Regions from separate parts of the Cryobacterium sp. TMT2-4 genome, predicted to be linked through region 1. Evidence: riboswitches for the same ligand, from Rfam matches in the RefSeq annotation. Region 1 holds a riboswitch; each other region holds the start of a gene.
What was found. A riboswitch is a leader RNA that binds a small molecule or an ion and turns the genes downstream of it on or off. The one in region 1 is predicted to bind thiamine pyrophosphate.
Positions count from the first base shown of each region.

Region 2: another riboswitch for thiamine pyrophosphate. It lies ahead of E3O54_RS03055 (ECF transporter S component); the one in region 1 lies ahead of E3O54_RS16000 (MFS transporter).
Region 3: another riboswitch for thiamine pyrophosphate. It lies ahead of thiM (hydroxyethylthiazole kinase); the one in region 1 lies ahead of E3O54_RS16000 (MFS transporter).

Region 1 covers NZ_SOGE01000046.1:52,283-63,536, forward strand. Annotated here, with positions in the region: gene E3O54_RS15970 (hypothetical protein) at 6-242, shown strand; gene E3O54_RS15975 (hypothetical protein) at 477-2,393, shown strand; gene E3O54_RS15980 (class I SAM-dependent methyltransferase) at 3,246-3,839, shown strand; gene thiM (hydroxyethylthiazole kinase) at 4,329-5,129, shown strand; gene thiE (thiamine phosphate synthase) at 5,126-5,788, shown strand; gene thiD (bifunctional hydroxymethylpyrimidine kinase/phosphomethylpyrimidine kinase) at 5,785-6,645, shown strand; gene E3O54_RS16000 (MFS transporter) at 6,596-7,870, opposite strand; TPP riboswitch at 7,929-8,036, opposite strand; TPP riboswitch at 8,276-8,385, shown strand; gene E3O54_RS16005 (ABC transporter substrate-binding protein) at 8,563-9,486, shown strand; gene E3O54_RS16010 (ABC transporter permease) at 9,476-10,288, shown strand; gene E3O54_RS16015 (ABC transporter ATP-binding protein) at 10,281-11,075, shown strand; partial or broken gene E3O54_RS16020 (LLM class flavin-dependent oxidoreductase) at 11,072-11,254, opposite strand, start outside.
Region 2 covers NZ_SOGE01000012.1:27,379-38,632, reverse strand. Annotated here, with positions in the region: gene nadE (ammonia-dependent NAD(+) synthetase) at 1-576, opposite strand, end outside; tRNA gene E3O54_RS03110 (tRNA-Arg) at 632-704, opposite strand; gene E3O54_RS03105 (thioredoxin family protein) at 746-1,006, opposite strand; gene orn (oligoribonuclease) at 1,098-1,718, shown strand; tRNA gene E3O54_RS03095 (tRNA-His) at 1,761-1,836, shown strand; gene E3O54_RS03090 (ABC transporter substrate-binding protein) at 1,997-2,881, shown strand; gene E3O54_RS03085 (metallopeptidase family protein) at 2,924-3,274, shown strand; gene E3O54_RS03080 (D-alanyl-D-alanine carboxypeptidase family protein) at 3,298-4,599, shown strand; gene E3O54_RS03075 (hypothetical protein) at 4,644-4,904, opposite strand; gene E3O54_RS03070 (ATP-binding protein) at 4,932-5,555, opposite strand; gene E3O54_RS03065 (energy-coupling factor transporter transmembrane protein EcfT) at 5,542-6,324, opposite strand; gene E3O54_RS03060 (ABC transporter ATP-binding protein) at 6,321-7,844, opposite strand; gene E3O54_RS03055 (ECF transporter S component) at 7,855-8,487, opposite strand; TPP riboswitch at 8,525-8,634, opposite strand; gene nhaA (Na+/H+ antiporter NhaA) at 8,995-10,368, shown strand; gene E3O54_RS03045 (hypothetical protein) at 10,809-11,141, opposite strand; gene E3O54_RS03040 (DNA polymerase IV) at 11,196-11,254, opposite strand, start outside.
Region 3 covers NZ_SOGE01000041.1:3,880-12,992, forward strand. Annotated here, with positions in the region: gene E3O54_RS14740 (bifunctional hydroxymethylpyrimidine kinase/phosphomethylpyrimidine kinase) at 1-1,215, opposite strand, end outside; gene thiE (thiamine phosphate synthase) at 1,212-1,865, opposite strand; gene thiM (hydroxyethylthiazole kinase) at 1,862-2,668, opposite strand; TPP riboswitch at 2,662-2,755, opposite strand; gene E3O54_RS14755 (hypothetical protein) at 3,037-3,321, shown strand; gene E3O54_RS14760 (hypothetical protein) at 3,527-3,817, shown strand; gene E3O54_RS14765 (hypothetical protein) at 3,984-4,823, shown strand; gene E3O54_RS14770 (TetR/AcrR family transcriptional regulator) at 4,953-5,540, opposite strand; gene E3O54_RS14775 (hypothetical protein) at 5,606-6,184, shown strand; gene E3O54_RS14780 (CPBP family intramembrane glutamic endopeptidase) at 6,280-7,029, shown strand; gene E3O54_RS14785 (GNAT family N-acetyltransferase) at 7,099-7,527, opposite strand; gene E3O54_RS14790 (MFS transporter) at 7,619-8,833, opposite strand; gene E3O54_RS14795 (alpha/beta fold hydrolase) at 9,103-9,113, shown strand, end outside.

The DNA.
Region 1 (11,254 bases):
GTTCCATGGCCGTTGCAAAGGGAAGCAGGATTCGTCGGGACCACACCCCCACGGTGTTGTTCCAAACACGAGTCGACCCCGCGATCCGCGCGGAAGTCAATCAAGCCGCAGCCGCAAGCGGCGTGTCCACCGGTATCTACCTGGAAGCGTTGCTGCGCCTAACTCTCGCGGACCAGGGCCAACTGCCTGTCCTCGACCTCATTCGCGACCCCAAAGAGGAGTTGCTCATCCCAGCCGCTTAAACGAAAGAGCCCGTCGCTTTCGCGACGGGCTACTGCAAGTTTCGTAGCTCAAACCCTCTGTGCTTGCCGGCCCGAGGTTCGAGCTAATCCAGATCAACAGCCCTCACGGGAGGTTTCTCTATGTCCCAGAGCATAGCGCACGTACTCCAGAATGCACCCGGAATTGTGTCCGGCGTGTCTGGCGTGTCCGCTGAAGCGTGGACAGCGTGGACAGCGTGGGCTTTGACGCGCCGGATGAGTCCGCGCGATCAGGTACGCGTGATGAAGCGCGACGCGTACGGGCGGGTGGACGAGAACAGTTACCCCCTGATCTACCGTGTTGGGCCGGCCGAACCCACGACGCCGTGGGCCATGAACCTGGCCGATGAGACCGGCTTGTTCCGGGTCCTCTGCTTCGACTTCGACGGTAAGAACAAGCACGGCGTTGACGCTGAGCTGATGGAGGAAGCCGTCGACGAGTGCGAGGTCCTCTCCCGCACCCTGGATGCCCTCTCGATCGACCACGTCGTGTGCCAGTCCTCGGGGACGGGTGGCCGGCACATCTGGCTCGCCCTCCAGGGCGGCGCCTCGAAACTCGCCGTCGCCCCCGTCGCGAGTGCGGCGCGAGCGAACTTCCGCCGCTTGGACCACGGCATGCTCCTCAACGCTGTCACCGGTGCCGCGCGGCCGCCCCTGTCCCCGCATCGCGATGGCAGCCATTCCACGGTCCTCCGCGGCGACCTGAACAGCTTGATCGTCCCGTCGACCACGACCGCCGACTTGGCAGCCCTGGCCGCGGTGCTCGAGGCGCGGAAGCCGTCCCTCCGCGCGGAAGACAGCGCCCCGTCGGGACCCGTCACCCTGCGTCACCAGGCGCACCGGCGGCTCAGCACGGCCGGCACCGCCCATATGGCCACCATCGATGGCGGTAGCAACCCGAGCTGGACCGGGTTCATGTGCCTGCTCGCGGCCGCGAACGCCGGGTGGCAGTTGGTCGACGTCGAGCACGCCATCAAGACCGCCCCCGGGCTGGAACATTTCCGGACGAAGAACACCGGCCGCGGCGACCGCCGCCCCCGGGCCTCAGCCGAGGCCCGGGCCCGGTTGGGCCGGCAGTGGGACAAAGCCCAGCAGTACGCCGCGCTGAAGCGCCCGTTGCCAGCGGTGCGGGAGCCGCAGGACCTGGCGGAGCTGGACGCCATCGTGACCGACGTCGAAGCCCTCCTCACCCGGTTCCTGGTTAGTCCGGGCCGGTGGGGCCGCACCGAAGCTTCCTCGAATCAGCAGACCATTCTCCGCGCCCTGGCCTACTTGACGCTGCAGACCGGTAAGCGCACCGTCGCCGCCGCCATCCGGGACCTGGGCCCGATGGGAGGCCTCGGCCGCACCACCGCAGCCGACGCCCTCACCGCCCTCGCTGCTGCCGGTTACGTCGAACGGGTCAGTGCAAGTGACGACGGCAACGCCGCCGAATGGCGCCTAGCCTCCACGTTATCCACAGGTCCCAGTACAGTCCGGTCACAACCACTTAATAACCCCCGCCCCCCGCACGAAACCCTGTCGTCGCCAGAACGTTCCGCAGCTGAACTCTTTAACACCCGCACCCATCTCGTCGCATTGCTTGAGGAACAACTCATCGACCAGCGCCATGACCTCTTCACCCGCCGGGGCCTCGGCCACCTTGCTGGCAAGCTCTACGCTTTACTGCGCCAGCACCCGTCCCTCACTATTGACTCCGCTGCTCGCCTCCTGGGTGTCACTGCCAGGCACACGGCCACGATTCTCAGTCGTTTGCGGCGTCACAAGCTCTTGGTTGTTCACCGTGATGGGTGGGCTAGGTCGAAGCAGGATCTCCGGGACCAGGCGGCCCTGCAGCTGAACGTGCTGGGAACGCTGCAGGCTCGGGCGGAGCGGTATCGGATCGAGCGGGAGGTGTGGGCGTGGTGGCAAGCCGAACTAAGCACCATGATGTCAGCGCCCCGGTCCCGGCCGCGGCGCCCACATGTGTCGAGCCGGCCGTTGTTTGAAGCGAGCTCACCGGGTGAGCGGGTGTGGCCGAAGTATCCGCGGTCGAGTGATCAGCGTGGTGATCATCGTTCTGCGCGGGAGCTGGTGAATCTGGGTGTGTTGAGCCCGCAGAATCGTTGGCAGTATCTCGGAGACGCCGCCTAACCGCTAGGTGCAGCTTCGGAGGTTACAAACCGGTGTTCTTTGGCTGGACAGGGCGCATGGATGAGTCTGGATGGCCTTGTGTGTGGAGTTCCGAGGCATGGTGATTAGAGGTGGGCAGGTCTCCCACAAGCTGTCTCTCGGTTGCGGTGAGCACGGTTGTGTCGGCTAGAGACGCTCGAAGCTGCACGGCAGCAGTGATGGTAGCGGACCCGAGTGTTGGTCCGGCGTCGCTCGGGATAGATGCGAGAACCGCTTCACGAGTGCGATGGGATACCTGGAAGCTGCGTTCATGCGGTGGCATGGCAATGGGGATGAGGGTAGTCCCGCAGCTTTCCGCAGTGAAGATGTCAAGTGCGTCCCGCTTTGAAACGTCGAGCATCCCGGCTTTGGCTGCACGGTGGAGGGGACCGGCGAGAATGGTTGCTGCCGCCTCAGCAGAGGGAGTGGTTTGACCTGGTCGCCATCCTCGATACGCCAGCGAATAGAGGGAGGGGTTTGCGTACCGAAATCTCCATGAAGATTCCACGCACGCCGCAGGCCGGTGGTGGGATCCACGGCTACCTGCCTGGCAAGGCCCTCCGAGTGGTGCGCCGCGAAGCCATCGGCGGCGACAGCGTCACGTAGGCCTTGCTTGTCGCCAACAGGCGGTATACGGCGGGTGGCTGCACACCGGCCGCGCAGCCGACGGCGGAATTTGTCAAGGAGAATGAGGCCAGTGAAAGTTGTGGCGGCTCGTTTCGGCTCGGTGTGGTCTTCACAGACTGCTGGGCCGTTGATCCGGACGGTAAGGCATTTGATAACTTCAGTGAGGACGTAAAGGTGCAATAGTGTGCGTCAGGGAGGCTGGTGGTCATGCCGACAATGTCTGCTCTCGAAGGTGCGTTCTGCCGCAGTGCACCTTGGCGTCTGGCGGCGGGCCGAGTTGTCTTGTGGGCGACACAGGGTGTTTCGTTCACCGGTGACGTGCTTGAGATCGGAGGGGGTAGTGGTGCGACGGCCGACAGGTTAGCGCGGGCAAATCCGTCACTGCGCCTGACGACGACCGATTATGACCCCGTGATGGTTGGCGTCGCACGAAAACGTCTTGCAAAGTATCCACACGTGGCGGCGCGCCAAGCCGACGTCACACAGCTTCCCTTCGATGACGAAACTTTTGATTTTGTTGTAAGTTTCCTGATGCTGCACCACGTTGTCGATTGGGAGAAGGCAATCGCAGAGGTTGCACGTGTGCTCCGGCCGGGCGGCATTTTCACCGGTTATGACCTCACTGCTTCTCGAGCCGCTTCGTGGGTGCATCTGACCGATCGCTCCCCTCATCGGCTCATCGAACGCGGGGCCTTTGAACCTGTTCTCGGACAATTCAGACTCGATGCTAACGGGCTGAGGTACACCTTCGGCGGTCGAGTGATGCGATTCACTGCACGCAAGCTTGCATTGTCCACCTGAAATGAGTGGACGCGTGTCAGGCAGGTCCAGGCAGGTCCCGTTGATTGCGACAGACGTCGTCCCGTCGTGAGTTGACCCCAGATTGCATGGAGTCGCTCGCCGATTAGGATGTGATCGCCGAGTGGCGTCTCAGACTTTCGGGCGCTCGGGTGTTCAAGATCTACCAGTAGGCGGGCGGGTTCGAGCGGTGAGAGTCCGCACTGGACGAGGTGTGGGGCCGCTGGCATGCGCAGCAGTTGTATGCGCGCCAGGCTATTGGAGTCGAATTTTGCCCCGCCGCGGGCGGAGCTGGTGGGATCTTCCGCAGCTAGGAGACGGCGATGATCGGTGCGGCCAGCGCAGTCTCCACTCTATGAAGGGGCGGCCGTTTTGCAGTGTTCTAGACTGTGTACGGGCCGAATGTGCCCTGCTGAGGGTCGATGGTTTCCTGCTGCGGTTCGCAAACTCTTCCCGGCACACCCAGTTGATAAATCTGAGCGAGGACGTTGAATGAGGCGTTTCACGGCGGATGATGTTTGCCTGCTGCTGGCGCGGTTGCGGGAGAAAACACCTCTGGTGCAATGCCTGACCAACGCGGTGGTGACAAACTTCACCGCTAACGCGTTGCTGGCGATCGGGGCTGCGCCGGCGATGACCGATATCCCCATCGAGGCCGACCAGTTCGCCCGTATTGCTTCGGCCACGCTGGTGAACTTGGGCACTCCGCATGCGGAGCAGCGTGCAGGCATGCAGGAAGCGGCCCGGGCGGCGCACGAGATCGGTACGCCGTGGGTGCTCGACCCGGTGGCCGTCGGCGTCCTTTCGGTGCGCACCCGGCTGGCCGCCGATCTGCTGGCATACGCGCCCACTGCAATCCGCGGTAACGCCTCCGAAGTGATTGCCCTGGCTGGCCTAGGCCACGGTGGCCGGGGGGTGGACTCGGTCGATACCGCGGAGCAGGCGTTGGATGCCGCTGGCCGACTTGCCGACCGGTACGGCTGCATCGTCGCGATTTCTGGGGCCACCGATTTGATCACCGACGGAACCGATGTCATCCGCCTGAGCAACGGCCATCCCTACCTCACCCAAGTCACCGGTGGAGGGTGCGCGCTTGGCGCCGTAACCGCGGCTTTCCTCGCGGTCGGCGACGATCGTCTTGTTGCAACTGCCGCCGCGACGGCCGTGTATACGGTCGCGGCCGAACGGGCGGCGGTGGGCGCCGGCGGTCCGGGCAGTTTTGCCGTCGCGTTCCTTGACGCATTGTCGAGCGTTGACGGGTCCGCGATCCGGGCGTCGATAGCAATTTCATGACTGAGTTCAGTAGGGAGACTTTCACGCCAGGCGTGTATCTGGTCACCGACACGGCGTTATGTGGCAGTCGCGGGGTGGTCGAGACGGTGCGGGCGGCGGTAAACGGTGGCATCCAAACGGTGCAGATCCGGGAGAAAGATGCGTCCGCTGCCGACTTCTATCAGCTCGTGTTGCGCATATCCGAGGCTGTCGGTGGCCGGGCCGCTATTCTCATCAACGACCGGATCGACGTGTTTCTGGCTGCCCGCGCTGCGGGTGCCCGCGTGCATGGTGTCCACGTCGGCCAAAGCGACCTTCCGGTTGCGGCAGTAAGGATGATCGTCGGCGACGACGCGATCATCGGGTTGACCGCCAATACTGTCGATCATGTCCGCCAGGTGGCTCTCCTGCCGGATAGAACGGTCGACTACCTGGGTGTTGGTGTGATCCGGGCGACGGCCACGAAGGTGAACCATCCGGCGCCGATCGGCGTGGACGGTTTCGCCGGGGTCGCCGCCGTGGCAGGCCTGCCTTGCGTGGCCATTGGCGGAGTCATGCTGGACGACGTGGGCGAGCTGCGCCGGGCGCGGGCGGCAGGTGTTGCCGTGGTGTCCGCGATCTGTGCCGCGGCAGACCCGAAACGGGTGGCCGAGGATTTTGAGGAGGAGTGGAACCGATGATCCGTACCGTCTTGGCGCGCACAGTACCCCGAGTTCTTAGCATCGCTGGTACTGATCCAACCGGTGGGGCCGGCATTCAGGCGGACTTGAAGAGCATCGCCGCGCAGGGCGGCTACGGGATGGCCGTCGTTACCGCACTGGTTGCCCAGAACACCCACGGGGTGAGGTCGGTGCATATTCCGCCGGTGGCCTTCCTTCGCGAGCAGCTCGATGCCGTCAGCGACGACGTCACTATCGATGCGGTCAAGATAGGGATGCTCGGCAATGCCGAGATCGTTCAGGCCGTCGATGATTGGTTGGAGAAGGTGAAACCGCCGGTGGTGGTGCTTGACCCGGTGATGGTTGCCACCAGCGGCGACCGGCTGCTCGAGCCGGCTGCAGAAAGCGCCATGATCCGGCTGCTCAGCCGGGTCGACTTGGTCACACCGAACCTGGCGGAATTAGGGGTGCTGTTAGGAGAGCCGACCGCTTCGACCTGGCCGCACGCACTCGAACAGGGCACGCGACTCTCAGCGGCGCATAACGTCATTGTGCTGGTCAAGGGCGGCCATCTGGAGGGTGCCGTGTGCCCGGACGCGCTGGTGGATGCCACCGGCCAGCTTCCCGCCGGCCGGCAGATGATTGAGGTTGCAGCCGATCGGGTGGACACCACCAATACCCACGGAACCGGATGTTCAATGTCGTCGGCGATGGCGACATTGCAAGCCCGGCTCGGGGATTGGAGCGCCGCATTATCGATGACCAAGTCCTGGTTGCAGGAGAGTCTGGAACACGCCGACGAACTCGAGGTCGGTACCGGGCGTGGTCCTATCCACCACTTTCATCGGTTGTGGGCAGGCGGGCCGACCCAAGGCTGACCCGCACTGTTTCGGGGCCGGCCAGCGCGCCGGTTAGCACGAGCACTCCAGCCAGTGCGAGCAGCGCCGCGACGGCACCGTGGTCGCCGAGCACATTCTGCAGGGCCGGCAGATAGTACGGGTAGAGGGCTGGAATGACGATGGAAAGGCTGTAACCGACCCCGTAGCCGCTGGAGCGCACGGCAGTCGGGAAGCGTTCGGCTAGGTAGGCGCCGACCGGGCCGTAGCCGGAAACCGTGACGATCTGCAGCGCCACGACCAGCAGCACCAGAACCGTGGTGCCGGCGGCAGCGAAGATCGCCAGGAAGATTACCGGCCCTAGTACCGCTGCGATCAGGCCGAAGCCGATGAAGAAAGCGCGTCGGCCGGTGAACGTCGACAGGTGCCCGCAACCTGCCATGGTGACGGCGCTTGCGGCGGTGCCGCACATCATCGCGAACGATATGGTTTGTGCGCCCAGGTCAGCATCGACGCCAAGTTGCCCAGTCAGCACCGGGATGGCCATTGAAGTCAGCAACCACATGCCGCTCATCAGAATGAATACCTGCCACAGCGCTCGGCGGTGTTCGCCGATGAGAATTTCCTTCAGCGGGTTCGTGCGGTGTGGGGGGTGGGTCCACGTCGGGGAATCCTGAACCCGGGCACGATAGTAGGCGAGCATTCCAAAAGCGAGCATGGCGCCGAGCAGGAATGGGATGCGCCAGCCCCATACGTTGTAGCTGGCGGCGTCGAGCGTGCCGTGGAGTACGAACACCAGGCCGGCGATGGTGGCGTTGGCCCAGGGTGACATCCACATGATCAGCCCGCTGACAAGCCCTCGCCGTTCAGGCTCGGACCATTCCATCGCCAGTGGAACAGCCGAGGTGTATTCACCGCCGAGAAAAATTCCGCCGAGAAAACGCAGCGCCAGGATCAACAGGAGCGATCCGCCACCGAACACGGCGTGGCTGGGAACCAGTGCGATCAGCAGTGTCGTCAGCGCCACACCGGTGAGTGCGACCTTGGTCGTCGCCGTGCGGCCGATGCGGTCGGAGATCGGACCGAAGATCGCTGCTCCTATCGGCCGCCCGATCAGCGTCGCGACAAAGATCAGCCCGGCGTTGCTGACCAGGTTTTCCGACCCGAAGAGATGCGCCGCTGCCGGCGTCAGGGCGATGACGGGCAGGAAGATGTCGAATTGGTCCACATAGTTGCCGAGGATCCCGCCCCGTATGGCGCGGCGCATGCCTGGCGGTGTGGACGGCGGCAGTTGAGTGGGGGCAGAGGCGGTGCTGGGGTGGGCGTAACGCATCAACTTCACTTCCTTTGCCGGCATTACCCGGTAGGTTCAACGGTCGAAGCTGCCTCAGCTTCCTCTCAGCCCCTGCAAAAGGGCTCCCGTGTAGACGAAAAATAACATAGCACCCTGTGTCAGGGGCTGCGTTTAGCCATGTTTACGTTAAGCCATGGTCTTGCCCTTTTTTTCTGGTTGTGATTGTCTGCAAGCGCGCGCCGAGAGTGGGGATCCGGCGGCGACCTCGGCGGCGAACTCGGCGGAGTCGTAATGGTGATGTTCGATGACTTGGTATGCACGCATTGAGTGTGAACCAACACGTTGTTCGTCCAGGCTTGGCTGCTTCTTGGTTACACTCGTCTTGAACACGGGAGTCCGGTGAGCCGGGCTGAGAGGAAGATTATCAATCTTCGACCGTCGAACCTGATCTGGATCATGCCAGCGCAGGGAGGCAATTTTCTCACATCCCGTGCCCTGATATTCCTGCAATCAAGGAGGGCACGACAGTGCAACTATCCCTACTCAAAAGTACGCCCTCGCCGTGGATAACGGTAGGTGCGCTCGTTCTTGCCGCAGTGACAGTTCTAAGTGGCTGCGCCTCAGGCTCGGCGACTGGCACCGCTTCGTCAACCGCGTTGACTCCGGTGGCCTTCGCCTTGGACTGGACACCGAATACCAATCACACCGGACTGTATGTCGCTCTTGAGAAGGGCTACTTCACGCAGGCGGGGCTTGAGGTGAAGGTGCTCCCATACAGCCAGTCATCCACCGACGCACTCATCAACGCCGGCTCAGCTGACTTCGGTATCAGCTTTCAGGACACGGCCACCTTCGCGGCGGCAGCGGGTGTGCGCAACATCTCGGTGATGTCGGTGCTGCAGCACGACGCGACGGCGATCGGGGTCCTGGCCAGCCGCGACGACATTCGCAGCCCGAAGGACCTCGACGGCAAGACCCTCGGCCTGGCAGACCCCAGCGCAACCTTCCCCACCGAGGCGGCGGATGTCATCAAGAACGACGGCGGAACGGGCGAGTTCAGGAAAATCACGCTGGGCACCTCCGCCTATGAGGCCCTCTATGCCGGCAAAGTTGATTTCACCTCGGCATTCACCACCTGGGAGGGCATCGATGCCGCTCTTCGTGGCACCCCGATGAAGTTCTTCGCTCTGCACGACTATGGCCTACCGGACCAGTACTCGGTGATCGTCGAGGCAAACCGGGCCTGGACTGCCAAACACCCTGCCGCCACTGCTCAGTTCGTCCAGGCCCTGCAGAAGGGGTACCAGTACGCCGCCGATCGTCCGGATGCCGCGGCGAAGATTTTGATCGACGCGAACCCCGGCGTCTTCGAAAACACGGAACTCGTTTACCAAAGCCAGAAAAAACTGAGTGCTTCCTACCTCAAAGATGCCAACGGTAAAGTTGGCACCCAAACGGCAGAGACCTGGCAGCAGCTGGCCGATTTCCTCTACCGTGCCGGCCTCTTGGCCGACGAAGACGGCAAACCACTCACCACGGCGCTGGACGCATCAACACTGTTCACCGAGCACTACCTCAGTGAAAAATAGCATCACCGTGAAGCGGGCTACAGCGCCCCGCACGACGGTATTCTCGGCGCTAGCGCCTCCCGCCGCGATCCTCGTCGCGTTCGTGATCACCTGGCAGGTGGCGGTGATGGCAGGCGGAGTGCAGCCGGCGATCCTGCCCTCCCCGCAGCGCATTCTTCAGCAGGGCTGGGAGGCCCGCACTACGATTTGGGACAATACGCTCCCCACCCTGCAGGAGACGTTTCTCGGCTTCGCCGTCTCTCTGACCGTCGCTTGGACGCTGGCGATCCTGATCGACTTTTCGCCATGGCTGCGGCGAGCACTGGTGCCACTGCTGGTGGCATCCCAAGCCATACCCATCATTGCGATCGCGCCGCTGATAGTCATCTGGTTCGGATTCGGTATGCTGCCCAAAATCATCGTCATCGCCCTGGTGACATTCTTTCCAGTCACGGTCGGCCTGATTGACGGCTTCAACCGCACCGATCGAGAAGCGATCAATCTGCTGCGCAGCATGGGGGCCAACCGGTGGAAGCAGTTCGTGTATGTGCGTCTTCCGTCGGCGCTTCCCTCGTTCTTCACCGCCCTTCGAATCGGAATCGCCTACGCCGTCACCGGTGCCATTTTTGCCGAGTACGTCGGCGCCGAGCGGGGCCTGGGCATTTATATGGCGATGATGAAGAACTCGTTTCGCACCGATCTTGTGTTGGCTGCCGTTGCGGTGACCGCGCTCGTGAGCGTGTGCCTGTTCCTGTTGACCTACGTCGCCGAACGGGCAATCATCCCTTGGCATTCGAAGGAACGCAGGAGCTGGCATGGCTGAGGCGACTCCCCCGAAGATCGAACTGCGCGGAATAGGTAAGTCTTTTCCGCTCGGCCGCGGGCAGGTGAGGTCGGTTCTCGACGACATCGCCTTCTCGGCGCAGCCCGGCGAATTCGTTGCCGTGATCGGTCCTAGCGGATGCGGGAAGAGCACCATGTTCAACATCATGGCCGGCCTGGAGACGGCCAATTCCGGCGAGGTCTTGGTCGACGGGGATGTCGTCACCGGTCAACACGAACACTTCGCATACATGCCGCAGAAGGATTTGTTGTTCCCGTGGCGCAGCATTCTGGAGAACACTTCCCTCGGCCTCGAGGTTGCGGGGGAAACCAAGAAGACTGCCCGAGCACGGGCGGGCAGTTTTTTCGCGGCCTTCGGCCTGTCCGGTTTTGAAGATGCACATCCTTACGAACTCTCCGGGGGCATGCGCCAGCGCGCGGCCTTGCTGCGCACCGTGGTGCAGGGCAGAGATGTCCTGTTGCTGGACGAGCCGTTCGGGGCCTTGGACTCTCTCACCCGAACCGACATGCAGTCCTGGTTGCAGGGGGTGTGGTCTCAGAACGCCTGGACTGCGGTGCTGATCACCCACGACATCCGTGAGGCGATTTACCTCGCCGACCGGGTGGTCGTCCTCAGCGCGCGGCCGGCATCCGTGCGGCTGAACCTGACCATTGACCTGCCCCGGCCGCGCGAGGTGTCGATGACCACCTCGGCAGAGTTCGCCGGATACGAACGCACGCTCCTGGCGACCCTGCACGAGGAAACTCTCCCGCCCAGAGGACCCTAAACCGCAGCGCCGACCGTGGGGCGTTCCAGCCCCAGGTGCCCACGCAAGGTATCCGCGGTATAGCAGGTGCGGAACAGACCGCGCCGTTGCAACACAGGGATCACCCGGTCCACGAACTCATCCAATGATTCCGGCAGCAGCGGCGGCATCACATTGAAGCCGTCCGCGGCACCGGAACG
Region 2 (11,254 bases), on a different contig from region 1:
TCGCCCCTGACGCTTGGTCAGTCCGGTCAGCGGCAGGATGTCCGTGCCGCCGTCGCCGTACTTGGTGAAGAATCCCGTGACCGCCTCGGCGGCGTGGTCGGTGCCCACGACCAGCAGGCCGGCCGAGCCGGCGAGGGCATACTGGGCGACCATGCGCACCCGGGCCTTGACGTTTCCCTTGTCGAAGTCCGGCAGCGGGCGGCCCGTCGCATCGGCGAATTCCGCTTCGATGCCGTCGACGGCCCGCTTGATGTCGAAGGTGACGGTCGACGCAGGACGAATGAATTCCAGGGCGAGCTGCGCGTCCTCCTCGTCCCGCTGCACCCGGTACGGCAGGCGCACGGCCTGGAAGATGGCCGAATGTCCCGCCTCGGCGAGCTGCTCCACGGCCAGCTGGCACAGACGGCCGGCCAGGCTGGAATCCTGACCCCCGCTGATGCCGAGCACGAGGCCCTGTGCCCCCGTTCGGACCAGGTAGTCCGCGAGGAACTGCACTCTGCGGCGAACCTCGGAGGATGCATCGATATGGGGGGACACGTTCAGCTCCGCGATGATTCGCGCCTGTAGTTCTCGCATTTCCCGAATCTACCAAACCGAGGGTAGAGCAACAGGATTCACGGGTGTTGTGCGGTGCCCCCGGTAGGAATCGAACCTACGACAAGCGGATTAGAAGGCCGCTGCTCTATCCACTGAGCTACGGGGGCGAAGAACGATCAACGATACCGCAGACCCGGCCCGCCGGCGCTCAAACGGCCTTCGCGGCCGCCACGAGCACCTGGGCGAGTGTCGGCACACCCGTGGCCCGGAAGACCTCGATCCCGGCCGCGTCCCGGATGATCACCGTGGGGGTGATCCGGATGCCGTCGGCCTCGGCTTCCGCGACGTCCCGCACCACGTCGAGCTCACGCACGGTCGCCTGAGGCACGAGGCGTTCGACCTCGGCCAGGACTGCCCGGGTCTGCATGCAGGGCTCACAGAAGGCGGAGGAGAAGTACGTCAATTCCATGCGAGGTAGTCTACGGAGCGCACGTCTCAGTCGCACCGCTGCCGGGATCAGCGCAACAGGGCCGGTCGGCGTCCGCCGTTAGACTCGGCACATGAAAAAAAGTAGTGACCGGTTGGTGTGGATTGACTGCGAGATGACCGGTTTGGACATTGATTCCGACGAGTTGGTGGAGATCGCTGTAGTGATCACCGATTACGACCTGAACATCATCGACCCGGGACTCGACCTCATCATCAAGCCGAATCAGGCGTCGCTGGAGAACATGAACGACTTCGTGCGCAACATGCACGAGACCAGCGGGCTGATCAACGAGATCCCGAACGGAATCAGCGCCGCCGAGGCCGAGACCCTGGTGCTGGAATACGTACTGCAGTTCATCCCGGCCGAGCAGAGGGCTCCGCTGGCGGGAAATTCCATCGGCACCGACCGGGCCTTCCTGATGAAATTTATGCCTCGCCTCGACGCCCAGCTGCACTACCGCAACGTCGACGTGTCCTCGATCAAGGAACTCGCACGCCGCTGGTACCCTCGGGTGTACTTCAACGCCCCCGCGAAAGACGGCGGACACCGCGCCCTGGCTGACATCCTCGAATCCATCCGCGAACTGGCGTACTACCGCCAAACCGTGTTCGTGGCCGACCCCGGGCCGTCCAGCCAACAGGCGAAGAACAGCGCGGCCGAAGCCGTGAACATTTTCGCTGCGAACATGTAATACACTTGTCAAGTTGCCTTCTCTGTGAGAAAGCAGCGCATGGTGGGTATAGCTCAGCTGGTAGAGCATCCGGTTGTGGTCCGGAAGGCCGCGGGTTCAAGCCCCGTTACTCACCCCAATTGAAACACGCAGAAACAGTCCATCGAACGCGCGACCGGGCCCTCGGATTCGGCCGCGCGTTCGCATTTCCGGCATCGAAACGCCTCACCGAAATGGTGTCCTCGCCTCGGCCTTCCCGCGGTCCAACGGCGTCCGGGACAGCTGAAAGGGATCTCTCCATGCGTGCTCGTTTCGCCCTCCCCGCCGTCGCTGCGGTGGCCGCCCTCCTGCTCACCGGCTGCGTCGACAACACTGTGCCGGTTCCCGGAGCCGACGCCACCGCGCCCGCCAAGACCGTGACCGAAGATGCCGCCGCCTCGGCGCTGCTCCCGGAGAAGGTCCGCGCCTCCGACACGCTCGTGATCGGCACGAGCCCGAATTACTCCCCCAACGAGTTCAAGGACGATTCCGGCAACCCGATCGGCTGGGGAGTCGAACTCGGCGCCGCGGTTGCCGCGAAGTTGGGTCTGACCGCCGACTACAAGGTCGCGAATTTCGACACCATAATCCCGAGCATCATCGGCGGCGAGATGGACCTGGGAAACTCGTCCTTCACCGTCAACCTGAAGCGCCAGGAGCAGGTCGACTTCGTCAACTACTACACGGCCGGCATCCAGTGGGCCTCCGCCACCGGCACCACCGTCGACCCCGACGGCGCCTGCGGCCTGAAGATCGCCGTGCAGTCCACCACCTACGAGGACACCGATGAAATCCCGGCCAAGAGCGCCGCATGCGTCGCCGCCGGAAAGCCCCCGATCGACAAGCTCAAGTTCGACACCCAGGACCTGGCCACGAACGCCACTGTGCTCGGCCAGGCCGACGCCTTCAGCGCAGACTCCCCGGTCACCCTCTACGCGATCCAGCAGACCGCGGGCAAGCTGCAGAAGGCCGGCACCTCCTTCGACGAGGCACCGTACGGCATGGCCGTGGCGAAGGACTCCGGGATGGCAGCGGCCGTGCAGGCTGCCCTGCAGTCCATGGTCGACGACGGCTCCTACGGCGAGATCCTCAAGACCTGGGGCGTCACCGACGGCGGCCTGAGCACCATCACGATCAACGGCTGACCGGCTCCCTGAGAGGCTGAACGAATGTGAGATGCTGAACGGATGCCGCAGCTGACTCACGAGGAGTTCGAGCGTCTCGTCGTCGACGAGCTCGACCTCCTGCCCGACGACATGGTCGACGGCCTGGACAACGTGATCTTCGTGGTCGAGGACCGACCCGAAGACGGCACGATGGACACCCTCGGGCTCTATGACGGGGTTGCCCTGACCGAGCGCGGGCAGTACGGCTTCGGTGAGATGCCGGACCGGATCGTGCTCTACCGGGAGCCGCTGCTGGAGCTCTGCGCGGATCTCGGGGAGTTGCGCGACCAGGTGCACATCACTCTGGTGCATGAGATCGCCCATTTCTACGGCATCGACGACGACAGGCTGCACGACCTCGGCTGGGGATGACCAACCACCGTTAGCCTTGCGTCATGAGTAGATCCCGGCCTGCCCGCGTCATCGGCGCCACGGTCGGCGCCCTCGTCATCCTGTCCGTCGGCGTCTACGGGCCGGCCACCCTACTGGGGCCGTTGCCTGAGGCCACCGCCACGCTGGTCACGCCGGCGGCCCGCGAGTCGGTTCCGTTCCCGCCCGCGCTGCCGGCCACCGGCGGCAGCGCCGTCATCGGCCTGGCCACGGTCACACCCGATCCGGCCTTCCCGGAGACGACGGCGCTGGACGCCGACGCTCTCGCCACCACCCTGCCTCTCGCCGTGGCCGGCACGGCCGAACCGCTGCCGATGGCCGCGGCGACGAAGATCGTGACCGCCCTGGTCGTGCTCGACGCGAAACCGCTGACCCTTGGTGAGACGGGGCCTCAGATCCCGATCACGGCCGCGGATTACCAGGACTACATCGACTACGGAAATTCCGGTGCCCGCACCGTCGTGGTCTTCCCGGGCGAACTGTGGACCGAGACCGAGCTGCTCCAGGCGATGATCCTCGGCTCCAGCAACAATCACGCCGACACGCTGGCGCGTTGGGCCTTCGGCTCCCTCGACGCCTACAGCGCCGCCGCCAACGCCTGGCTGGGCAAGCAGGGCCTCGACGGCACTCGTGTCGCCGACGCCACCGGGCTCAACGACGAAAGCGTCGGAACGGCCACCGACCTTGCCCGGCTGGCCGGCCTGGCCGCCGCCGACCCGGTGATCGGTGCCATCCTCTCCCAGCCGGCCTCCGCCCTGGTGGGCCAGCGCGGCGTGGACAACACCACGGCGTTCCTGGCCGAGGAGGGCGTCACCGGCATCACCCGCAGCTACACGGACGGGGCGGGCGTCTGTTTTCTCTTCACCGGTCAGGTGCAGGGCCCGGACTCGACCTACACCTTTGCCGGTGCCCTGCTCGGCGAACCCGATTACGACACCCTGACCAGTGACGTCACCGCCCTGATGGAGAGCGCCCGCGCCGGGGTACGCGAGCTGCCAACCCTCGCCCAGGGTGACGCCTACGTGGAGTTCAGCACACCGTGGGGGGCCGAGGCCTCCGGAACCGTGCGCACGGCCACGACGACGTACGGCTGGCAGGCCCAGGCGCCGGGCGACGCGGAGGTGATCCTGGAGACGGTGTCGACCGGCCGGGCGGGCAAGACCGTCGGCCGGGTCACGGTGGAGACCGGGGGCACCGAGGTGACGTCGACGCTGGTGCTCGACCGCACGATCAGCGCGCCGGGCCTCGGTTGGCGGCTCCTGCACCCCGTGCCGATGATCTCGGCGCTGATCGCCGCGGACCGCTAGCGGCGAAAGGCTGCCGCGACCGCCCGCCGGCTACTGGTCTGCGGCTACTCGCGCTCGCCGGTCGGCAGGAACGGGTCGCTCTCGCCCGCGTCGAACCGGTAGCGCACGTGCACGCGGCCCTGCACATCGCGCACGTCCTCCTCGTCGTACCAGAACAGCGTTTCGACCCCCTCGACGGCGGCCATCATGCTGACCCGGGCGTCATGTTTGCCCTGGATCAGCACCCGGGTGTCGACCTGGCCCGCGAGGGGACCGTCAATGAATTCCGCGGTGTAAACGACATTTTCAGCACCTTGATCAGCCATACCTCCAACCTAGTCCCGGGCACCGACTTACGGGCGACGGATGTCCGGGGTCCCGGCCAGCCGGATCGTCGCCTGCCGCTCGGGCGCCTCCCGCTCTCGGTAAGCGTCCCAGCCCGCTTCCCACTGGTCCCAGTGCGACCGGAACAGTTCGCCGTCCCGGGCGAGGGCCCGCTGCTTGCGGATGCGGTCGTCGGCGGCCAGCCAGACCCGGATGTCGCTGAGTGGCGCGTGGGCGGCCGCCAGGGTTCCGCACCCCTCCACGATCAGCGGGCGGGCCGGGTCGACCGGGTGCCATTCTGCCAACTCGCGCCGCTCCCAGTCATAGCGCCGCCAGGCGGCGGGCCGGCCCAGTCTTCTCGGGGCGAGCACCTGTTCGCGCAGGTGCGTGACGGCGGCGTCCAGCCCCTGCCAGCCGGGGTAGATGTCGTCCAGCCGCACCAGGGTGGGCCGGAGCGGTCCCGGCCAGGCGACGACGAGCGCGTCGGCGAGGGTGCTCTTGCCGGCGCCGCTCGGCCCGTCGATGAGAACGACGGGCGCCATCCCGGCGGCGGCAAGGTCGCGGAGCACGGGGGCCAGCAGCATCCGTCGGTCACCGACCGGATCGGGGGCGGCCGGTTCGAGGGCGGCCGTGGGCAGATCAGGTGAGGACAAAGTTCCAGCTTCCCGTCGCCACGGAGACGCTCACCGAGAGCAGGGCCACGGCCAGACCGATGCCGACCAGGGCCACCTCGCGCCCCCGGAAGCTGGAGGGGCGGGCCCAGGTGCGCCGCACCGAGGCGCCGAACCCGCGGGCCTCCATCGCCGTCGCGAGTTTGCTGCCGCGCCGGATCGACAGCACCAGCAGGGCGAAGGCCTGGCTGAGCAGCCGGCGCAGGACGCCGCGGTCCGCGATGCCGCGGGCCCGCCGGGCCAGTTCGAGGGCGCGCCAGTCCTCGAGGAACAGGCCGACCAGGCGCAGCCCGGCCAGACCGCCAAGCACGAAGCGGGCCGGCAGTTTCACGACTTGGCCGAGGCCGTCGGCCAGGTCGGTGGGGTCGACGGTCACGAAGAGCACGACCGACGGCAGTCCGATGGCGAGGATGCGCAGGGTCGTGGCGATGGCCAGCTCGAGTGATCCCTCGGTCACGTTCACCAGCCCGAAAGACCAATAGACCGCCCCGGCCGCCTGCCCGTAGAGCAGGGTGGTGACGCCGGCGGTGGGTGCGGCGATCCAGACCGGCAGGGTGCGCACCGCGAAGGCCTTCAGGGACAGCCCGGCCCAGAAGAAGAGCACGAACTCGCAGGCGAGGGCGACGACTGCGGAGACCCAGTCGATGGTGAGGATGAGCACGCCCGCCAGCAGCAGCGCGGCGGCCAGCTTCGCGACCGGGTTGATCCGGAAGATGGCCTGGGTTCCCCGGGCAGGCGTCAGCACGCTCACCGGGACACCGCCGCCCGCGGCGTGACGCTGCGGCCGGCCCGCCCGGCCAGATGGTACTCCCGGTCAGCCAGGGCGACCACGAAGTCGGTGTCGTGCGAGACGGCGACCACCGCGGTGCCCTCCCGCAGGAGTTCGTCGAGCAGGGCCACGATCTCCCGCCAGGTGCGCAGGTCCTGGCCGAAGGTGGGCTCGTCGAGCATGAGCAGTCGTGGCTGGGTGGCCAGCACGGTGCCCACCGACAGCCGACGTTTCTCTCCGCCGGAGAGGGTGAACGGGTTCGCCTCGGCCAGGTGGTCCAGGCGCAGGCGCTGCAGCACCTCGTCGACCCGGGCATTGATGTTCGCCTCCGGCCGTTTGAGGGCGCGCGGCCCTACGGCGAGTTCGGCCCGCACGGTGGCGGCCACGAACTGGTGCTCCGGGCTCTGGAACACGGTGCCGATGCGGGTGAGCAGCTGGCGGGACTTCCAGCGGATCGGTTCCTCGTCGGCCCCGCCGGCGAACTCCGGGCTCGCGAGAACCGCTCCCCCGGCCGGTTTCAGCAGGCCGGCGAGGGTGAGCATCAGGGTCGATTTGCCGGCGCCGTTCGGTCCGGTGACTGCCAGAGCGGTGCCGGCGTGCACCGTGAGGTCGATGTCCCGGGCGAGCACGTCGGCGCGCGTGCGCGCGACCGCGAGGCCGGGCGTGCGGAGCAGAGGGACCGAGCCGGGCGCCGACGCCGAGCTGGTCTCGCGCCGCGATGCAGTCAGGCCGTTGCCCCGCCCGGGCACCCAGACACCCTCGGCCGCGAGCCGTTCCCCCTGACTGGTCAGCACGTCGTCGGGATGGCCGTCGGCCAGCACTCCCCCGGCCGCGTCGAGCACGATCACCCGGTTCACAAGGTTCTGCCAGACGGCGACCCGATGTTCGATCACGATGAACGTCGCCGCGGAGTTCTCGAGCACGCGGGCAACGGAATCGCGCACATCCAGCACGCCTCCAGGGTCGAGATTCGCTGTGGGTTCGTCGAGCAGCAGCAGCCCCGGCCGCATCGCCAGCACCCCAGCGAGGGCGAGGCGCTGCTTCTGTCCACCCGACAGCGACGACGTCGGATGGCTGAGCGGCAGGTTCAGGCCGACCATGTCCAGGGCGTCGCTCACCCGGCGCCAGATCTCTTCGCGGGGCACCCCAAGGTTCTCGCAGCCGAAGGCGACGTCGTCGCCCACCCGCGCCAGGATCACCTGGGAGTCAGGGTCCTGCAGCAGCAGCCCGGCCTGGCCGCGCGCTGCGGTCGGCTCGGCGCCGTTTACAAGCAGCTGACCGCGCTGCTCGCCCTCCTCGTCGCCGCCGAGAACCCCGGCGAGGGCGTGCAGCAGAGTGGATTTGCCGGCCCCGGAGGCGCCGAGCAGCAGCACGCGCTCGCCCGGCTCGATTCTCAGGTCGAGGCCGTTGACGGCCCAGCCCCGCCGCCCGGCATGCCGCCATCCCCAGCCGCGGGCCACGACGGACGCTCCCGAGACGGATGCCGCTGCTGCCGGTGTCATCGCCGTCCCCCTAGACCTGGGTGCGGTTCGATCGCCCGGCGGCGAACCGCGACAGTGCCCCGGTGCGGGCGAGGCCACGCATGGCCAGCCAGGACAGCAGTCCGGCCACGACAATGCCGGAGACGATCGAGGAGGCGGTGTAGATGGTGATGAAGGGAACGGCCGATCCGGGGTACCAGAGCAACAGGTCGTTGACGGCGAGGGCAAGGCCGGCACCCGCGCCGGCGAGCAGGGCCACGACGAGGCGGTAGTTGGCGTAGAAGAACAGCGCGAAGACCAGCTCCGCGCCGAGACCCTGCACCAGGCCGGAGACCAGGATGGTGGCTCCCCAGGCGGTGCCGCCGACCAGAGTCGACACGACCGCCGCCAGCAGCTCGGTGTAGAGCGCGGCGCCGGGTTTGCGGATGATGAGGCCGCCGAGTACGCCGGCGAACAGCCATCCGCCGCCCAGGAGAGCCTGCAGGCCCGGCAGCAGCGGGGTGAGCAGGCCGCTGAGCGGGTTGTACGCCTGGTTCCAGACGACGAAGATGAGCCCGCTGGCCACGCCGATGACACTGGCGATGACGATGTCGACGACCCGCCACCGGAAGTTACGCGGCTGGCGGGACGTGGTGGAGGTGAGAAGAGTTGTTGTAGCGTGCACTGGTCGTGCCCTTTCCGTAGATGGTTCCAGGGCACGGGAACGAGAAAATTTGCCTCCCTGCGCTGGCATGATCCAGATCAGGTTCGACGGTCGAAGCTTCAGAAGCTTCCTCTCAGCCCGGTTGACCGGACTCCCGTGTTCGATTCAAGTATAGACCTCGGCCTAGACTCGCGGGATGGAGTCCTCGCCTCGCCCCCGCATCACTGTCGGGCGCGAATGACGTTCACCGTTCTCCTGATCCTCGCCGGGCTGTTGCTTCTGTTGCTGCGCCACTTCATTTTGCGGCGACGACGGATGCGACGCGGGCTACCCGTGCGCGGACCCTGGCACATCCCCCGCAGTTGGCGGGAAGGGCCGGGCTCCCGCCAGCGGCTGGGACGCTGGCGGTGTAGCTGGCGCGGGCGGCGTTGACCGCCCGAACGCGGTACGCTCGACGTGGTGTGTCGGGAAGTCTGGTCGACAGCAATGTCCGTGTGCCACAAAATCCTGATTGACTGAGGCTCGTCCATGCCGAAACCATCACCTCTTCCTCCCACCCCGAAACTTAACGTCTTTCGCCGCAGCAGCTATCCCGAGTACCTGCACGTCTCGACGATCCTGCGCAAAGAGACCGTGGGCGGCGCTCTCCTGCTGGTGGCGACGGTTCTCGCGCTGACCCTGGCCAACACCGGGGCGTCCGATTTCTACTATGCGGTGCGGGACTTTCAGATCGGCTACGAGCCGTGGCACCTCAATCTGAGCCTCGGCGCGTGGGCCGCCGACGGACTCCTGGCGATCTTCTTCTTCATTGCCGGGCTCGAACTCAAGCGTGAGTTCGTCGCCGGCGATCTGCGAACCTTCAGCCGCGCGGTCGTCCCGGTCGCCGCGGCCGTCGGCGGCGTTATCGTTCCGGCTGTGATCTTCACCGCGATCGTGTTCAGCTCGGGGCCGGAAATGTTACGAGGCTGGGCCATCCCCACCGCCACCGACATCGCCTTCGCCGTGGCCGTGCTCGCCGTGATCGGCTCCAAACTGCCCAGCGCTCTGCGCATCTTCCTGCTGACCCTGGCCGTGGTCGACGACCTGCTCGCCATCGCCATCATCGCCTTCTTCTATTCCGGCGACCTCCAGCCTGTTCTGCTGCTGCTCGCCATCGTGCCGCTGAGCCTCTTCGCCTTTCTGGCGCATACGCACTCCTATCTGTTCGGCACCACCAGGTGGGCCGCGGGCGCCGTTCTGCTGCCGCTCGGCCTCGCCACCTGGGTTCTCGTGCACGGCTCCGGCATCCACGCCACGGTGGCCGGAGTGCTGCTCGGCTTCGCCGTGCCCGTGCTGCGCAGCCGACGTGGCGGCGGACCCGACGCCGGCCCGGGCCTGGCGCAGAACCTCGAGCACCGCATCCGCCCGCTCTCGGCCGGTTTCGCCGTGCCGGTGTTCGCGTTCTTCTCCGCCGGGGTCACGATCGGCGGCGTGTCAGGCCTGACAACGGCCCTCACCGACCCGGTCGCGATCGGAATCGTCGTCGCCCTGGTGGTGGGCAAGCCGGTTGGCATCATGCTCGCCACCTGGCTGGTCACCAAGACCACCCGGGGCGCCCTTGACCCGGACCTGGCCTGGGTGGATGTGATCGGCGTCGCCATGCTCGCCGGTGTCGGCTTCACGGTGTCGCTGCTGATCAGCGAGCTGGCTTTCGGGCAGGGTAGTCCGCACGACGAACACGCCAAGGTGGCTATCCTGACCGGTTCGCTGCTGGCGGCACTACTCGCGACCGTGGTGCTGCGGAGCCGCAACCGGCACTACGGGCGCATCGCCGCCAAAGAGGCGCTCGACGCCGACAACGACGGCGTCCCAGACGTGTTCGGGGCCGATCCGGCTCGCGACGAGCGGTTCGGCGGGCACTGACAGGGCCGGAGCGCACCCAGCCGCTCAACTCCCTCAGCCGGAGTGTCTGCTGGTCGTCACGGGCGGAACGCCGTGCCCGGCACCGAACCAATTCGACGGAGATTCATCGATCAACACCCGTTTTTGAGCCCAAATGCGCTGTTCAGGGCACAATCTCCGTCGAATTCGTTCGGGACGGATGTGCCGCAGGTCCGCGGACTCGAAAGACGCGGCGGTTAGAGCCTACGTTCATCCACCGCGTCGCTGTCCGCGGGAAAACGCGCGTCGGAATCGGGAACAAGCGCAACGGAGCCCGCGATCCGCGAACCCCCCTCAACCTCGGCCATGGAGACTCACTCATCGAGCTGGCCGGCGGGCACTGATAGCGCCGGAGCGCAGTCAGCAGCCCGACATCCTCAGTCGGAGTGGCTGGGCGACCGGGCGGCTGGGAGCCTTCGCTGCTAGCGTTTGAGGGCGCGGACGACGCGGGAGATCGCCTTGCCGGCCACCCAGAGGAACGGGATGCCGACCGCGAGCAACGAGATGACGTTGGGCTCGAAGCGCACCGTCGTGCCCGATTTGACGTAGGCGCCGATCGGCAGGGATGCCCCGCCGCCCCCGCCGCCGGACCCGCTGCCGGTGGCGGCGGAGTCACCCTCGCCACCGCCGAAGCCGTAGTAGACGAGAGCAACGGGAATCAGGGTGACGCCGTCCACCTGGACCGGATCACCGTAGGCCGACCTGACGCCGGCGGTACGAGAGATATCTGCGAGCTTCTCTGGAAGGCTAGTCATGGATTCAGGCTACCCCCTGTCTGGTTTGCGGTTGCCTGATCAGAGTGGGCCTGATCAGGGTGTGTCCGGATCCAGCAGCGACGCCGGGCGCACCGTGCCGCGCCCGAACCTTG
Region 3 (9,113 bases), on a different contig from region 1:
CGCGCCAGCGGTCGACAGGTGGTTGAGGTAGGCCGTTGTCGTATCGCTGGGCTGCACGCCGGTCAGGGTCTCCTCGGCGATCCAGCTGGAGTGCAGGTCGAGTTCGGCGGCAATCGCGCCGTGCGCGCTGGCCGCCCAGAACGCCTGCTCGGTGGCGGTCGGGGCGAGCCGGCTCGCGACGGCCAGCATCCGGGCGTAGTCGCGCAGGTACAGGGCATCCTGGGCGAGGTACCAGATGAAGGCGTCCCGGTTCAGGGATCCGTCCCCGAGCGCTCGGATAAACGGCAGCTCGTCGGTGTCGGTGCGGATGTCACGGATGTCGTGCCACCATTCCTCGGCGACCTGGGCCGGGCTGGGGCTGGTGTGCAGGCCGCCGCGCTGCCACAGGCCGGCAAAATGCTGGATCGGTCCGTGGCCAGAGCCAACCTGCAGGTCGCCAGAGTGGGCGATGCTCTCGCTCAACCATAGTTTCGCCTCGGCTACCGCGTCCCCCCAATCTGCCAGGCTCGGCCCTACCGTGCCGGCCCGAGCCGCTACCCGGGTCGCGACAGCGGAGGAGAAAGAACACCCGGTTCCGTGGGTGTTCGGGGTGTCGATCCGCAGCCCGGGAAACTCCCGCACGGTGTGGGCGCCGACGAGGGCGTCTGGTACGAGGTCACCGGCGAGGTGTCCGCCCTTGGCCAGCACGAGGACCCCGTACGTCTCGGCGACGTGCTGCGCCTGGCGCAGCACCGCCGACCAGCTCGTCGCCACGGGAGAACCGACAAGGATGGCCAGCTCCGGGATGTTGGGCGTCACTAGGTGCACGACGCTCAGCAGGTCGCGCAGAGCCTCCTCAGCATCCTCGGTTAGCAGGCGGTCGCCGCTAGTGGCGATCATCACCGGGTCGAGCACTACGAGCCCAGGCTTCACTTGGCCGAGCCACCCGCTCACGGTGCGGGTGACGTTCACGTCGGCCAGCATCCCGATCTTGACGGCATCGATGTCGACGTCGTCGCTCACGGCGTGCAGCTGCTCGCGCAGGAAGGAGACCGGCGGCACGTGCACCGAGCGCACACCGTGGGTGTTCTGCGCGACCAGTGCGGTCACCACGGCCATACCGTAGCCCCCGTTCGCCGCAATGCTTTTGAGGTCGGCCTGAATGCCCGCTCCGCCGGTCGGGTCGGTACCAGCAATGCTCAGCACGCGGGCAATGCGGGGGGATGCGCCGGTCATGCCGTCACGCCCCACGCGGCTCGCAACTCGCGGGCCGCCTGCTCCGGATGCGGTGCCGCACAAATCGCCGACACCACGGCGACGCCCGCCGCTCCGCACTCACGGAGGGCGGCCAGGTCGCGCAGGCCGACCCCGCCGATGGCCACGCTCGGCAGCGTGCTGACCCCGACCAGGCGTGCGAACTCGGCCAGCCCCAGGGCAGGGGGCGCGTCACTCTTGGTGCGTGTGGCGTGCAGTGCGCCAATGCCGACGTAGTCGATCAGGGCAGGATCCTCGGCCGCGCGGCGCAGCTGGGCATCCGTCGATGCGCTGAGCCCGATCACCGCGTCACCCCCGATGAGGTCGCGCACCGCGCCGACGGGCAGGTCGGATTGCCCGACGTGCACCCCGATCAGCCGGCGCCCGGCGGCACGGGCGGCCAGGAACACGTCGACCCTGTCGTTCACGATCAGCGCCACGGTGTCGGGCAGCACATCCGCGATGCGCAGCACGGTGTCGAGGAACTCCCGCCCGGCGGTCTCCTTCTCACGCACCTGCACGGCGCTCACGCCTCCGGCAACGGCGTGCCGCACCACGTCCACGATGCTGCGCCCGGCCGCCGCGGCCTGCCCCGAGTCTGTCACCAGGTACAGCGACAGGTCGAGGATCATCGGAGCACCGCCCGGCGTGCGATGTCCTGCGCGTTGACGGTGGCTAGGGCGTCCACAAAGGCGACAGCGAAGCTGCCCGGACCGGCGGCGGACTCTGCCGCGAGCTCGGCCGCGACGGTGTACACCGTGGCCGCGGCCACCGTGGTGAAGAACCTGTCGGCGTCGACCGTGGCGAACGCGGCCATGACCGCGCCGAGGGCGCAGCCCCCGCCGGTGACGCGGGTGAGCAACGGATGCCCGTTGTCGATGTGCACCAACTCACGGCCATCCGTGATGATGTCGACCGGCCCGGAGACGGCGATCACCCCACCGGTCATCCCGGCCAGCGCGTGCGCCGCGGCCAGGGCGGCATCCACCTCGTCGGATGAATCCACCCCGCGGCCGCCGGATCCGGCGCCCGCCAACGCGATTATCTCCGACGCGTTTCCGCGCACCACCGTGGGTCCCAGGTCGCGAAGGGCGAAGGCCAGCGGCGTGCGCACCGGCAGGAAACCGACGGCAACGGGGTCGAGCACCCACGGTGTTCCAGCATCGTTCGCGGCTGTGACGGCCTCGACCATCGCGTCGCGTTGTTCGGCGGTGGGCGTGCCGAGATTGACGAGCAGCCCAGATGCGATCCGCGCGAACGCGCCCGCCTCGCCCGGAATGTCGACCATCGCGGGCGCCGCACCGAGCGACAGCAGCACGTTAGCGGTGAAGTTCACCACGACGCTATTGGTGAGGCACTGCACGAGGGGCGGGCGGGACCGCACCTCGTCAAGCGCTGAACAGGTGAATGAAATAAGTTCTTCTGGCGTGCGCATTTGCGCGACATCCCTTCGCTAGTACTAACTAGATCAGGTTCAACGGGTGTTATCTCAGCTCCAGGTGGAGCACCCCGTGTCACTTGGCTTATGAACCAGCGTATCGCAGCGCCTTCGTTCTAATTCATGGTTGGACGCGGCCAATATCTTGGCAACTGGCCGACGGAACGAGGCCATTGCGCGAGCGCACCAAGAGCTGGCCGAGCGTCTCGTATTCCATGGGCGGCGGATTCATCGTTAGTTGCGAGACACCGAGAATTAGATGACTGATGCTGCCCGGGGACGAGTCAGGACGCCGCACCCTGGTCTCAGAAGCTTCCCTACGGTCGGCCAGCCAGGATCGTGGCTACATCGCTGTTGGCTTTGAAGTGAGCAAGCGCGTCAGCAGAGAGCAACCGGATGACGTAAACAATTCGGCGCCGTTCGCTCTCAGAACCGTTGAGGATGTTCTCGTGGTGAGCCACTCTGTTTCGGAGATCTCGCAGCGCGGCCAATGCGTCATTAAGCGGGTTTCTGTCGGTACCTGGTGGGAAGACTTTGTGGAGATGAGGAACCCAGATGGTTTTCTCGTGAGCGTCCACGAAGAGGTAGGTCAAGAAGCCATACATGAGTTCGGCGACGACCTTGCCGGGTATTGGCGGCGTGTGTGGTGACGTCGCTGCGTTGATCCGCGCCCGCTCGACGTTGCCTCGGGCGATCTTGTTTGTGACTTTAGCGCGCTGTGGCGGCGTTCTGTGATCGCTATTTGGCGCATTTAGCTATATGCCCGCGTCGCTCCGGAGCAGGTGTCAGTGTCTTGTATCCCATAGGTTTCGACGCGCGGAGATCGCAAGAGAGAAACAGCTAAGTGCATCCGCTGTGGTGACGTTCACGTTGAACATGTGGGACAGTCACTCGGCTGCCAGGGCAATCTGGCAGCATCCGATGAAGGTGACGGGTTCGGTGCTTCTTCCCGTCAGTGGGCAGAGCCTCAGCCAGGAAGAAATATTCACCGAGATCGCGAAAGCATGGGAGGCACAAGGTTTCGTCCGAAGCGATCGAGCATTAGGCACCGACATTTACACAGGCGATAGTCTGCAACTACGCATCCGCGGCACCAGCGAGGGCGTCTCCATCAGCGCAACGTCGGCCTGCAGCGGCCTACCCTAGCTGCCAGACATACAGCCACGACGCGGTTTCAGGTGTGTCGAGGAATAGGCTCCACGTTATGGCGTCGCAAATTGGAGTCACCCTCATGGTTCTTCGCGACCTAGGCGCGTCGTCGTATGGGCACCGCACGCGACCACGATTGCCCGGCTTGAGGCCATCCTTTCTCATGACGGCAACTCCCCGCCTCGTTGGCCTCATGGCGGTCAGCGCGCTAACCCTAACCGGATGCTCACAGCCGACATCGTTGACGACCGGGTCAGCCTCCACGGACGACGCCACCCCGGAGGTCGTCGCGCAAGTGCGGGCGGCCGACCTCGCGCGCGATATCGGCGGGGAGAGACCCGACGACATCGACGGCTGGGCGCGCGCTGCAGTCGCTCAAGCCATTAGCGACAGCGCGGACATCGAGCTGGTCGGCGTCGACACCCGGCAGTCGACCGACCTAAGCGAACCGTTCGGCAGCCTCGACTTCCGGGTTTTCGTGCCAGGGCTCAAGAACGCGTCCACGGGCGCGCCTGGCCCCTTTTGCTTCCGAATCGAGTTCGACTACTACGGCAAGGTCGGCACATGGGAATCGTCTGACGGCATCGACCCGATCGGGTGCCCACCGGATGCCGCCATCGTGACGCCTCGCGTCGACGACAGCATCGTCCCTGTCGTGTCGGACACCGCGCGCGAGGTGGCATCGGCGGTGCTTCTCGCGCGAGTGCAGACTGGTTCGCCGGCGACGGTAGACGCGATCATCGGCGCGATTTCCGCGCAACTCACCACTCCGACCGGCGAGTTCGAGGTCGTCGCTCCGCCGCGGGTCGTCGTCCAGGTGAGCAGCGCTGGAGATCGGGTCGGCGTCGCGTTCGGTTCCGCCGAAGATTGCGTCCTGATCAAGAGCGAGAACGGGACGGTCGACGACGTCTACCCACCCCCGGTGACGCTGCAGCCAGGTGAATTAGGCTGCACGCCCGAGACGGCACTCACTGACCCTGACCAATTGCGATCGCCGCACTGACGTGAGAGTCAGCCACGCCGAGACCATAAGCTCTTGCCCGTAAGACGGTCCTCTTGCGGAACTCCGCACGGATCCGTGGATTGCCCGGCCGCATGCACCGATCGCAGGTGACTCCGCATTAGGTGCTGGTCAGCGGTTTCTGATGATGCGTGCAAGCTCTTTCTCGAGGATGACGGTTGCCCAGGTGCTGTCGTTTCCGGGTGGTTCCATGAGTAGGTGAATGGCAAGGCCATCGAGAACGGCGTGCAAATGGCGCGCTCGTTCTACCAGTTCAGGGCCGCTGGGCCTGCAGGCCAACTTTTCGGCCAGTCGGAGGCAGCCGTTCCCCAGTTCTTCGTAAGCGCGATTTCTGATGGAAACAAGTTGCGGCAACGCAGGGCTTTCCGCAATCAGCGCGATATTGACCTCGAGTTCCGCGCGACTATCAGCGGTAAGAGGCAAGAAGTTTTTCAGGACCTCCAGCGCGTACTCCGCTGGGTTCGAGCCTTCACGAATAGCGAGAACGCGGTCGGTGGCGCGCTGCACCATGAGCTCGGCGGAGAACTGCAGGAGTTCAGCGCGGGTGGGGAAAACATGACGCAGGGAGCCGACCACCACGCCAGCCTGCTCGGCAACGGTGCGCACCGATACCGCGCTGATTCCTTGGTCGAGGATGATCTGCCACACCGCTTGAGCGAGCTGTACCTTGCGTGCGTCCCGGTCGATCGTTCTCGCCATAAATTGATATTAGCACGGGCGTGCTAGTTTGTTTTCAGGGCCTAGACGCATCGACTGGGGGATTTATGATCATTGCCATCATCGTCGCCTCCGAAATTAGCTTCTGGGTTTTGATCGCATTGGGTCTCGTCGCCCGATATATGCTGCGTCTGAAAAGGACCGGACTGACCTTGCTGGCGATGACGCCGGTGGTCGACGTCATCTTGCTCGTGGTCACGGCGATGGATCTGACATCGGGCGCGACGGCGACGGTCTTCCACGGGATCGCTGCGATCTACCTCGGCTTCTCCGTGGCTCACGGGCACAAGATGATCGCGTGGGCCGACCGCCATTTCGCCTATCGGTTCGCGAATGGGCCGCAGCCGATCAAGCTCTACGGGCGGGGTTATGCGGTCGAGTGTTGGAAAGACGTCGCGCGCACAGCGTTGGCTGTGGCCGTGGCTCTGGGGACCATTTGGCTGTTGACCGTGGTCGTCGATAACGAGACCAGAACCAGCGCGCTCAACGACCTCAACAGCATTTTCCTCCTGGTCGTTGCGATCGAAGTGTTGTGGGCCCTCGGGTATAACCTCTGGCCGAAGAAGCGACCGACATTGAGCCCATTGGTCGACGTGCACGCGAACGCCACATCCGGGCAGCAGTAGAAGCCGTGACTCTGCCGACAGCGCCTCCGGGGAGCGATCGACTGACTGTCACCAAGCTCGGTCGAGTCCTCATCTGGTCAGCCGGGGCGCTGGGCGTGCTTGCACTGATCGTTTTACTGACTCTCTCAACCGACGGGATTCGTCAATCCTCGGATCCCGGGTCACCGATCACCCCTCTGTGGGTCGTGCTCGTGCCTCCCTTGGTCGCAATTTCCCTGACACGTGCACTGCCGTGGAGCGCTCCAGCGCTCGAACCTACGGTTTCTAATGCCCGTGCGATTCGACGCAGCGGCATGGCGCTCCTGGTATGCGCGGTCCTCTTTCCCCTGGTCATTGGCATCACGGAAATTGACGACTCGGCCGAGTACTTTCCAGCCAAAGTAGTCATTCTGGACGGGATACCCGCAGCATTGGTGTGGAGATCTTGCCGCAATATCAAGATTGCCCGCCCCCGCATGGCCTGGCAGTGGTGGGCGCCGATTGTTGTCATTGTGGTCTGGACAATCCTCTCGCAAGCGAGCCCCTGGATAGCGGTCCCTACTTTTCAAGGCGTGGACCTGGGCTACCTAATCGTTGGCGCAACGCTGACCGCGCTTACCGCTGGCGTGGGCGAGGAACTGTTTTACCGGTACTGGTTGCAGACACGGGCGGAAGCGCTCCTCGGACGCTGGGGCGGCGTCGTTCTGGCATCGTTTGCTTTCGCGATCATGCACCTTGGAGGAGACCGACAAGGCAACGGGCTTCTTGTCGAGATTGCGGCCGTCATCATCGTCCAGGGCTCCTTCGGCATCATGCCACGAGCTGGCGAAGCAACGTCTAACCGGGTACCCGAAATGACGCACTGAGCGTTCCCTTCTGACACCCAACCTGAAAGGCGGGAATAGGTGTGTTCTTGACCCGAAGCCTGCTGATGACTAAGCGCTTGGGTTGCCGATTCGTTCCATCCATGTCTCGGGGATACCCAAAGCGGTGAACCCTGATTTGGAATACAACCCGTGCGCATCGTTGGTCGAGAGAGCGATGCGCCGCAGACCAAGCGGCGCGAACTCTTCCAAGACTCCCTTGATGAGGACAGCGCCAATGCCGCGGCCTCGAACCTGGGGGTCGACGAACACATCGCAAAGCCATGCAAAAGTCACTCCATCCGTGATGACCCGCGCGTAGGCGACTTGCTTGTTCGATTCGGTGTCGTAGACGCCGAAGTTTCGTGAGCCGTCTATGGCTGCATCGTGCCGGGCACGTGACCTCCCTGGCGCCCAATAGGACTGTTCGCTGATCCAGCGGTGCACTTGGTCACGGTCTATATCGGCAACGTCGGCTGAGAACCTATAGTTCGAATCCATCCGCCCATCTAATCGGTCTTGGGCGGACTGCGCCCGACCAATCGCCGTAATGCAAGGAGTATGCCCGCCCGTCGTTCCTGCAATCATTCAATTAGGCGGAGGGTCGTCGCCAGAGTCTCGCGGAGATGCCGGCGCTGAGAGCGACGAAGACGGCGGCTGCCGCAGCTGTGGTGAGGAAAGTTGAACTCACGTTCCAGCTCTCGACGAGGAAGCCGCTGAGCGCGCTCCCGGCCGCAGCACCGACGTTGTGAGCGGTGTTCACCCACGTTGTTGACTCGGTCTGTCGGGTCGTCCCACCAAAATCGTTGGCTGCAAAATACGCCACGATCATGACCGGGGAAAGGAAGAGTCCAGCGGCCGAAATGACCAGTCCCAGGGAGATCGTCGACGTTGCGAGGCCAGCACCGGCAGAGGCCATGATGAACAATATCGCCAGGATCACGAGTTGGCGCTGCGAGGACACCGTGATCTGAAGAGCGCCATAGGCAAGGCCTCCAACGGCGCTGCCGGCCGCGAACAGGGCGAGGACAACCCCCACCGCTGCGGCATTACCGAGGGTAGCAATCATGGCCGGGACCGCAACGTAGACGGTGCCGACCACAAGGCCGGCTGCCAGCACCGGCAGGAGCAGCGCGATGAATCGCGGTTCTGTGAGCAGGGGCGCAGCGCTGGCTGCGTCCCTGCGTGACGCGTCGACCGGGGTCGCGGCCATCGTGGGGGAAGACATCATCAGTGTTGTCCCGACCAGGATCAGTGCGGCAGGGATGAGTAGGGCGGTACTCGGCTCGATGATGACCAAGAGCAGGCCGGACAAGGCGGGGCCGACAAGGTAGAGCAACTCCTCGAGGACTGCGTCCAGACTCAAAGCCTTTTTCAGGAGAACTGGAGTCGGGGTCAACGACGCCCAGGCGACCCGCATTGTCGGGCCCAACGGTGGAGCGAACGCGCCGAGGAGGCCGGCCACCGTCACGCATAACCAAACTGGTGCGCCCGAGCTCGTGAGCAGTGCGAGAGCGACCAAGCTCAACCCGAAAACGCTGCTGAGCAGGAGGAGGACAAGGCGGCGTCCGAATCGATCGATGAGGCGGGCTCTGGCTGGTGCGAGGAAACCGGCACCAGCCCCGTATGCGCCGACCGCTATACCGGCGGCGGAGAAGGACTGGGTCACTTGTTCAACTGCGAAGAGGAGAGGCAGACCGACGAGAGGATAAGCGAAGCGTCCGGTCAGGGCACTCGAGAAAACAAAGGGGACGTGTTTGAGTCTGAGAACATCCGCGTAGGTCGCGGACAGAGTCGTTGCGGGCATGGTTAAGCTCCGAGATAAATGGCGCGGCTTTTGCGCGCAGTGAATGAGGACCTGCTAGCTGAAGAAGTCAGCCCGGTCTTCAATCACAGATAGGAAGCATGCCGCAACGATAGCGGACGGGTGGCCAGACCGACGTCCACCCACCGACACTGACCGACCCGGCTGGCGACCGGAGATGCCGCGCAAACCGTTCCCTTATGTGTGCCGTGTACCGTCGAGTGATGCCAAGCTGCGAAAGCTCCGACGGGTCAGCACTTCACTACGATGACGTGCGCCGCAA